Regions from separate parts of the Alteromonas sp. W364 genome, predicted to be linked through region 2. Evidence: predicted binding sites of a transcription regulator. Region 2 holds the regulator's gene; each other region holds the start of a gene.
The links. Region 2 encodes FliA, which starts transcription of late flagellar genes. Its sites were predicted from a motif close to CTAAAGNTNNNNNNNNNNNNGCCGATA; they were not measured.
Positions count from the first base shown of each region.

Region 1: pomA (flagellar motor protein PomA) is a predicted target of FliA. The motif match lies at 1,571-1,597, and genes of this name have one in related genera.
Region 3: RM556_RS02545 (HAMP domain-containing methyl-accepting chemotaxis protein) is a predicted target of FliA. The motif match lies at 1,493-1,519, and genes of this name have one in related genera.

Region 1 is NZ_JAVRID010000006.1:17,747-21,029, forward strand. It holds gene RM556_RS10730 (flagellar motor protein MotB) at 1-676, opposite strand, end outside; gene pomA (flagellar motor protein PomA) at 676-1,437, opposite strand; gene xseB (exodeoxyribonuclease VII small subunit) at 1,712-1,945, shown strand; gene ispA ((2E,6E)-farnesyl diphosphate synthase) at 1,952-2,842, shown strand; gene dxs (1-deoxy-D-xylulose-5-phosphate synthase) at 2,967-3,283, shown strand, end outside.
Region 2 is NZ_JAVRID010000004.1:158,253-161,535, reverse strand. It holds gene RM556_RS07935 (chemotaxis protein CheA) at 1-419, opposite strand, end outside; gene RM556_RS07930 (protein phosphatase CheZ) at 432-1,190, opposite strand; gene cheY (chemotaxis response regulator CheY) at 1,222-1,605, opposite strand; gene RM556_RS07920 (RNA polymerase sigma factor FliA) at 1,656-2,384, opposite strand; gene RM556_RS07915 (MinD/ParA family protein) at 2,396-3,247, opposite strand; gene flhF (flagellar biosynthesis protein FlhF) at 3,244-3,283, opposite strand, start outside.
Region 3 is NZ_JAVRID010000001.1:589,296-592,578, reverse strand. It holds gene RM556_RS02560 (hypothetical protein) at 1-43, shown strand, start outside; gene RM556_RS02555 (aminotransferase class IV) at 87-944, shown strand; gene fur (ferric iron uptake transcriptional regulator) at 1,017-1,448, opposite strand; gene RM556_RS02545 (HAMP domain-containing methyl-accepting chemotaxis protein) at 1,667-3,283, shown strand, end outside.

The DNA of each region.
Region 1 (3,283 bases), on a different contig from region 2:
TGATGCTGTCGCTGTGCCCGGTAACTTCTATTTCACCAGGCATTTCAGCCAGTAATTCACCAATGCTGCGTATGACCGGCTTAAATTGCGGTTGCAAGAATGCAGAGCCAGCTGAAAATGAACCGTTTTCACGAATACGAATAACGATCTGCTGTCCAAGATTTTCAACATCCACAGCACCATCTTTGATTTCCTTTTGAAGGAGATCTTCCACTTTCTTTGTGTTTTGTTCGGTTTGTTCTTTGGTGGAAGCTGACGCTGCAGCTGCCGCAACCTGATTCGCCGTTTGTGACGATTGACCGCCGCGGAAAGTACCTCTTTGTTTCTGTCTACCACCCGCATTATCTTCCTCGCCATCTTGGAAGTTCAGCATTGGCTTTGTAATTTCTTGGGTAATTTGCTGCACGGTTTCAATTGGTGTTGGGTCGGGCTTGCCTGGTCTGAACTCCATAGCAATCACACTGGTACCTTTGGGAATATCTTTTAGTTCGATTTTGTTTTGCACACCAAAAGCAAACTTCATTGAGCCCGCTATTTGTTTAAACTTCTTCACGTCCATTTCAGAGAATGAAAGTAACAGTACAAAGAAGCACATCAATAAAGACATTAAGTCAGCAAACGTCCCCATCCAAGCGGGTAGCCCTTCGGGGGGACATTTTGGGCATTCGTCATCCACTACTCTGTCTCTCCAGAAGCACGCTTACCTTCGGCGATGTAACCTTTTAGTACACCTTCAATGACACGCGGGTTTTGGCCATCAGCAATACCTAGAATACCATCCAATATAAGACTCTGGTTCAACTTTTCTTCAGCCGCTCTGACACTTAATTTAAAGGCAATTGGCAAACATACGATGTTTGCTAAGAAAGCGCCATAAAGGGTAGTTAACAATGCAACAGCCATTGCGGGACCGATTGCTTTTGGATCATCCATATTTGATAGCATGGCTACCAGACCAATCAATGTACCAATCATTCCCATTGCAGGCGCAACATCGCCCAATGATTTAAAAATAACAGAGCCAGCATCATGGCGCTCAGAAGTGTTGATAATATCTTTACCCATGGTCGTTCGGACAACGTCAACATCGTGACCATCAACTAACATGTCAACTCCCTTTTGCATAAAGGAGTTATCTATTTGCGCCTCTTCCAATGCTAAAAAGCCGCCTTTTCTAGCAGCATCTGCCATCTCAACGATCTTTTCGATCAGTTCCTCTGGGCTCTGAATTTTGAACATGAAAGCCTTTCCGGCCACCTTTCCAGCGCCAAGAAACTGAGCGAGTGGATATTGTGATAAAACAACGAAAATTGAACCACCAAAAACGATCAAGACTGAAGGTACATTGAAGAACATACCTAAATCACCGCCAAGGATCATTGCCATTAAGACAAAGCCAATTGCGCCAATCATGCCTATAAGGGTAGCTAAATCCACCTGTCGCTCCTAAAATGCCTGCTGTTTATCTGAAGAAATTCACTCGGATGTGAAGTCTACCGCCTACTTAAAAAATCGCGGTATCAAGTTTAATACCTTTGTATTTTGAACAGTTTTAAGCTGTCTATAGCGTTAACGGCAATTCCCATTAAAGCTTTATGTGTGAAGCTACATTTTATATGGAATTATCGTCAAATAGGTGGAAACTCGTTGACCTTATAAACCGCCTCAGTTATGGTTCTGCCAATGCTTTTAGAGGAAAATAATAAGTCCAATGACTGAACAAAAAACAACGTTTGAAGCGGCAATGCTAGAACTAGAACAAATTGTGACCGAGATGGAAAAAGGTGACATTCCACTGGAAGAGTCATTGAAGAAATTTGAACGCGGTATTCAACTTGCCAGGCAAAGCCAGCAGCAATTGAAAGCTGCCGAGCAAAAAGTGCAAATATTGATGCAATCGAATGGTGGCGAAAGCTTAGAAGAATTTGAAGCTGAAGAGCCATAGAACCAGATGCAAGTTCATGATATTCAAGCAGCATTGCAGCAAAGAATTGACGATAAACTGACCCAGTTCATATCTCAGCAGTGCTTAATTGCGGAAGAATTATCTGCGGCAATGCAATATAGCTTATTTGCAGGCGGGAAAAGAATGCGTCCGCTTCTACTTACTTTAGTAGGCGATATGCTAGGTGCACAAAAAGATGATTTAGATGTTGCGAGCATGGCAATTGAGTGCGTGCATGCTTATTCACTTATTCATGACGACTTGCCAGCGATGGATGATGATGCTTTACGAAGAGGCAAGCCAACAAACCATATTAAATTTGGTGAGGCAACCGCAATACTCGCAGGTGATGCCTTACAAACCTTGGCTTTTGAAATTGTGTTGAACCACCCTCTTTCAGAAAAAGCGGAGAATAAACGTTTGGAAGTAAGTCGAATTCTCGCTCATGCTTCAGGTCTTAACGGCATGTGCGCTGGCCAAAGTATCGACTTAATGGCGACTGGTAACACTATCTCACTAGATGCACTGACAGAATTACACCGTTTGAAAACAGGGGCTCTACTAGAAGCATGTGTTTCTATTGGTGCGGCTTTAGCGCCCGATGTCGATGTTCAGCACATCAGCACATTACAGAGTTATGCACGCACCATCGGTTTAGCATTTCAAGTACAAGATGATATTCTGGATGTTGTATCAGATAGCGAAACCTTAGGTAAACCGCAAGGTTCGGATTCTGAACTTGATAAAAACACCTTTGTGTCACACTTGGGCTTAGAGGGCTCTCAAAGCTTTCTGCAGAAATTACATCATGAAGCGCTACAAGCCTTACATTCGTTGCCATATGACACCGAGAACTTAGTCGCTTTTACCGATTATCTGGTGACTCGAAACAATTAGTTTCATAATTAGCGCAACAAGCACCTTTTTAGGTAAAATAATCATTAAAGCCGCAACATAATATTCGCAGAATACTGTTATAATTAGCGAAGTTGATGCAGTAACGACAGAAGACAAAACATACATGACACTAGATTTAGCTAACTACCCTAATTTGGCAAAAGCGAACATACCTGAAGAGCTAAGAAAACAGCCAAAGGAATCGCTGACCAAAATAGCCAATGAATTACGCCGCTATTTGCTTGATAGCGTCAGTCAAAGTAGTGGCCATTTCGCGTCTGGATTAGGCACAGTCGAATTAACCGTCGCTTTGCATTATGTTTACAACACCCCCTTCGATCGTCTTATTTGGGATGTGGGCCACCAAGCATATCCCCATAAAATTCTGACTGGTCGCCGTGATCGCATGACAAGCATTCGTCAAAAAGGCGGATTACACCC
Region 2 (3,283 bases):
TCGGATTCGAAGATTTTTTCGTCTGGTGTTTCTGGCTTACTAAGTTTGTGTAGCACATCGATTAGTTCGTCAGGCGCTGCTTCAAGAGGCTCTCGCGATTTAACCTTCTCGAACATATCAACCACAACGTCTGTGGCTTGCAAAATAACATCCATTAACTCTGGTGTCAGTGTCCTTTGCCCGTTACGCATGATGTCGAAAACGTTTTCGGCACCATGGCAGATATCGACGAGTTCACCTAGCGCAAGAAAACCTGCACCACCTTTGACAGTATGATAACCACGGAAGATCGCATTCAACAAATCCGCATCTTCTGGATTATTCTCTAGGTCAACAAGTTGTTCCTGGAGTTGTTCAAGAATCTCTCCGGCTTCAACCAAGAAATCTTGTAATATGTCCTCGTCAACTTCAAACGACATTTGTCGGCTCCCCTAAAACCCTAAACTTGACAGCAGATCGTCAACGTCATCTTGCCCACTTACTACGTCGTCTCGTGTTTCTGCATCGATAATTGGCCCTTCGGCTTTTACTGTATCGGTATCTTTCTTAGAACTTTGAGGATTATCTTCATGCTGTTTCTTCTCACTGGCATCACCGAACGCTGTAAGCATAGAAACTAAGCTGTCTTCAACTTCTTTCACCAACTCAATAACCCGTCGAATTACTTGGCCGGTTAGGTCTTGATAACCCTGAGCCATGAGTACTTCAGTGAGTAAGGAATTAAGTGTTGCAGAGTCATGAGTGGCGTCGGAAATGAGTTTATCCATCTCAATGCAGAGGCTTTTAAATTCACCGAGCTCAATTTGACGGCCCATTAGCTTTTGCCATTCGGGTGCAATAGAAATCAATCTTTCATTCAAACCTTCAGCCAACGGCATGCTTTTTTCAACTGCATCCATCGTTGCATTGGCTGCTTTCTCCGTTTCTTCAATGACGTATGTTAATCGAGATTGCGCATCTGGGATCTCGTCTTGAGTCAGATTGGCAATTCGTTCGTCTACTTGGAAAGAATTAAGAGAATCATGTAATTGTCGTGTTAATTTACCCACTTCGGAAAAAAGTTCGGTAGATTCACGCATGGTAATAGTATCGACTAAGGCATTCGCTTGTTCGCGTTCGCCTTTCTCAAGGTACTCTACCAGGAGTTTCGCTTCATCGAGGGAAACTAGGTCTCTGTCGGTCGTTGTCATTCAACGTTACCCCATAAAGAAATATCGCTGTTTAGCCTAAACGCTCAAAGATCTTATCTAGTTTTTCTTTCAATGTTGCAGCAGTGAATGGCTTCACAACATAACCATTTACTCCGGCTTGAGCCGCCGCAACGATTTGTTCTTTCTTCGCTTCAGCTGTCACCATTAACACGGGTAAATGCTTGAGGTTGTCGTCAGACCTAATTGCTCTGAGTAAATCGATACCCTGCATGCCTGGCATATTCCAATCAGTGACAACAAAGTCAAAATCGCCTTGCTGAAGCATAGGTAGAGCGGTATTACCGTCATCTGCCTCTTGGATACTTGTAAAACCCAAGTCTTTTAATAAATTTTTAATGATACGTCTCATTGTTGAAAAATCGTCAACAACTAAGATCTTCATGTTCTTATCCAAAACAGCCTCCGTTGAGGAATAAAAATAACTACACTAATTGGGACTAAAACTTAGTCGGCTGTACGCCATGACTGCATCTTAGACTTTAACTTTAACATCGCTTGACTATGAATTTGGCTGACCCGAGATTCACTCACCTCAAGTACCTCTCCAATTTCACGCAAGTTAAGTTCTTCATCATAATAGAGTGAGAGTACAATCGCTTCTCGCTCTGGTAATGTTGTTATCGCCCGCGCTAGCGCTTTCTGAAATGATCCTTGCACCATATCTTCAAAAGGACTGTCTTCGCCTTTTGTTGCATCCGTTGTTAGCACGTCTTCGCTTACGCCAAGATCTTCGATACCAACTAACTTCCCTGCATTCACTTCGTTTAACATTTGATGGTAGTCTTGCACCGATACTTGCAACCTTTCGGCTACGTCAATATCTCTTGCGTCTCTTCCGGTGGCTTTCTCAACTTGCGAAATTGCCTCCGTGATAGCTCGACTATTCTTATGCACTGAACGCGGAGTCCAGTCGCCTTTTCGAATTTCATCAAGCATTGAGCCGCGTATGCGAATACCAGCAAATGTTTCAAAACTTGCACCTTTAGAGCCATCAAAGTTCTTGGCTGCTTCTAGCAAACCAATCATCCCTGCTTGAATCAAGTCGTCCACAAGGACACTAGCTGGCAACCTTGCCATTAGATGATGAGCAATTCTTTTCACCAACGGAGCATGCCGCTCAACCAGTTGGTTTTTATCAATTTGTTGTTGATAGACTGCCACTTTGTTACTCACTGATTAAATACCTATTCGTTTCTCGATACTAATTGCTCAATGAAAAACTCGAGATGACCACCAGGCTGCGCCGGGATAGGCCAAGACATCGATTTTTCGGCTAATTTAGTAATCGCCACTGCTGCTGGTGAAGATGGGAATGCATCGACAATAGCAGCCTGCTTACGTACAGATTTACGAATATTTTCATCAAATGGAATAACTCCCACTAATTCTAATGCAACATCCAAAAATCGCCCTGTAACTTTGGAAAGCTTACTAAATAATTCCTTTCCTTCCTTATCGCTGCGAACCATATTCGCAACAATCTTAAACTTGAATACACCGTGCTCTCTATTCAGAATTTTAATCAGTGCATAGGCATCGGTTAATGAAGTAGGTTCATCACACACTACAACTAAAACGTCTTGTGCGGCTCTGGAGAAGCTCATTACCATATCTGAGATGCCAGCGGCAGTATCCACTAATAATACGTCTATATCGGTTCGCAGTTCGCTGAACGCTCGAATCAAACCTGCATGTTCCGTAGAACTCAATTCAGCCATTGATTGCGAACCTGAAGTTGCTGGCGCGATTTTGATACCGTGAGGACCGGTTACTAGAATGTCATCAAGCGTGCATTCGCCACGCAAAACGTGTGATAAATTCTTATCAACGCGCAAACCAAGCAAGACATCAACGTTAGCCAAGCCTAAATCGGCATCAAGCACCATTACACGCTTACCTTGCTTAGCGAGTGATATCGCTAAGTTTAAAGACACATTGGTTTTACCAACGCCGCCTTTACCACCTGTAACTGCTATGACTTTTATTAGTTTCGATTGATTCATTTTTCGTAAGCTACTCGCCTGATCTTCTATCATACTGCTCTCATACCCTTGGCAGTGTTTGATAGTGTA
Region 3 (3,283 bases), on a different contig from region 2:
ACTACGTCATGATAAGTTTCAGCGTTGTTTTGGTTTGAGTTAAGTTTTGACTATAAGCAGTACCTTGTGATGACAGGAGAGTGGATATGCACAAAGTGTTTTTGAATGGCGATTTTGTCGATGCTGATAAGGCCAGCATTTCACCTATGGATCGAGGCTTTTTATTTGGCGACGGCATTTACGAAGTGATACCCACTTATTCTACTAAGCCGGTTGGCTTAGGTCTGCATCTTGCCCGCATGAATGAAGGCCTAAAGGCAGTTGGCATAGAATATCAGGCTGATGAGGCACAATGGCGTAAGGTTATTGGTGACTTGGTAAAACAAACCGACTCAGATTCACAAGCTGTGTATATCCATATTAGTCGTGGGGCTGACAAAAAGCGTTTTCATGCCTACCCAAAAGGTATTCAGCCGACTGTGTTTGCTTATGCTTTCGACATTGCACCGAGTCAAGACTTACAATCCAAGCATACTAAAACCTACCATGTGACATTGGCTGAAGACTTACGTTGGCAGCGTTGCCATATTAAGTCCACTTCTTTGTTAGGCAATGTGATGCATTTTCAGCAGGGACAAGAAGCAGGAAAGGATGAGGTGATTCTCTACAATCAGCAAAATGAGGTTACAGAGGCTGCCGCGTGTAATGTTTTTATCGTTAAAGATGGTCGAATTGCAACACCTCCCTTAGACAATCACTTGCTTCCCGGGATTACAAGGCGAATTGCCATTGACGCTATCCATAAATATACCTCATTGCCTGTTGATGAGAGAGTCGTCAGCCTTGATGAATTGAATGAAGCAGATGAAGTTTGGATAACGAGCTCTAGCAAAGAACTTGGGCCCGTACTCAGTATTGATGATAAAAAAGTGGGTAATGGAGAGCCAGGAAAAATATGGCGAGAAGCGCAAGAAGCCTACAACAAACACAAGTTCAACTGTTAGCATTACTGAGCTAAAAACTGGCTACGAACCTTGAATATAACCGCGGTGGCCAGTCTTTGCTCGTAGAGTAGTTTATTCTGAGTCTTCGTTCTCACAATTCACTTTTTTACACTCACCATAAAGATATAAGCTGTGATTCGTCAGCTTCATATTATTCTGTGCAGCAATTTCGTCTTGCCTTTTCTCTATAACATCATCTTCAAACTCGAAGACTTTGCCACAAGTTAGGCAAACTAAGTGGTCATGGTGTTCCTTGTGGCTGATTTCAAAAACCGACTTTCCACCTTCAAAGTGGTGGCGATTCAGTAAGCCAGCATCATCAAATTGGTTTAGGACTCTGTATACAGTTGCAAGGCCGATTTCTTCACCTTGATCGATCAATATTTTGTAAACATCTTCAGCGCTAATGTGCTGATTTTGCGGCTCTTGTAGTATTTCCAATATCTTCAAACGTGGAAGTGTTACTTTTAGTCCTGCTTTTTTTAATTCTTTATTTTGGTCCATGAGATACTTCGCCGTAAAAACTTGAAATATATTATAGGTGACTTGTAAAGATTTAACAGTATCTGCCGTAATATTTATAATATAATGTTTAAAAGAAATTAAATTGTTGATAAAAAATACGGATAGTTACTCAAGATATGGAAATTTAACTCAATCAGCGTTTAGAAATATGAGGTCGTATTGATTGATATGAAGAATTTACATTTCAGGAGTGATGCATGGCTAATATGATGCGACAACTCACCGTTGTTCGTAAAATGATCCTCGGCTTCAGCGGCCTAGCTGTGTTGTTACTTTTGACTAGCTTTATGTCGTACTTTGGTTTGCAAGATATTAAACAATCTGCGAACACGGTTGTTCAAGAAAAAATGCCAATGCAAAAAGCAATGAACACTGTACGCACTGAAATTCTCTCTCTTTCTAACTTGTCTTTGAAAGCCTTTTACGAAAAAGACGCGCAAGCGCTTGAGCAAATTAAAAACGATTTCGATAGCTTAGTGGATGAACTTAATACTGGCATTGAATCTTTGCGTAACTTTGTATCGGATGAAAATAAGTCGTTGCTTGAATCAAATGTGAAAGCGTCAACTGAATTTATTCGTCAAAGTGAATTGATGTTCGCCGATCTAGCCGCGATTATAGAGCTTAGAAAAGTCCTCGCAGTGGAAAGTGAAAATGCTTTAGCCATTGCAGACGAGGCGAGTGCGCTAATGCTCGATCTTAGCTATGTTGAGGGCGACGGTCGAGATTTTGAAGCCTTGGTTGGTATGGGTAACAACATCGACAATAAACTCACGCTAGTATTAAGCTTGATGCAAGAACTGTCGCGAGCTGAGAGGAAAGATACTATCACCCAAACAATTGACGATTTGGATTATAATATTGCCAATATTGAAGCGGATTCGACCTATCTGAATCGCTTAGCTGAAGGTGTCGAAAATGATGGCTTAGTCGACATGTTCAATGAGCAATACGCTCTGTTGAAAGAAGTACTTTCGTCTGACGATGGTGTTTACGCCATGCACAGAAAACGACTGGGCTTAAACCTAACAATACAGCAGTATCATGACCTTGCAAATGACGCTCTTCTGCTTACCAATGAATCTTTATTGGTGTTGTCTGAAAATATCAATGCATCAACATTACAAGGACAAGAAGATATCCTAAACACGGTGTTGAGTAATGAAATTAAGAATGTTGTCGTTTCCTTATTGGGGATTAGTGCTACGTTTATTCTTGCCCTTATTGCCACCAGAAGTATTGCAAAACCACTTAAGTCTGTGAACAAACGATTGAAGGTACTGAGTAGTGGTAATTTGACTCAGCGAATGAACGATGAAGGTTTTGATGAATTCGCAGAGTTGTCAAAAAACGTGAACCGATTAATCGATTCATTGCGCGCTCTTATTGGCAGTATTCATGAACAAGAAGAAGTGCTGACTGAGATCACAGATAAAAGTATTCAAATGGGAGATCGCAGCTTGCAGCAAGTGGCGGTTCAGCAGGAGCAAATTAGTCAAACTTCGATCAATACTTTGCAGGTAAAAGACACTAGTTTGAATAATCTCCAGCAAATTACGGCTGCAAATCAGCAAATGTCACAGGCGATATCGCAGACAGATGACGTCATGGGGCTTGTGCAAGAAAGCCGTAGACAGGTTGATGAGCAGGCAATACAAGCCGAACAATCTGCAAAAATTATTCATCGATTGGGTGAAAATAGTAACAAAATTGGCAGTATTTTAGATGTCATCAAAACCATTGCTGAACAAACCAACCTGTTAGCGCTTAACGCTGCAATAGAGGCGGCGAGAGCGGGTGAACAAGGGCGAGGT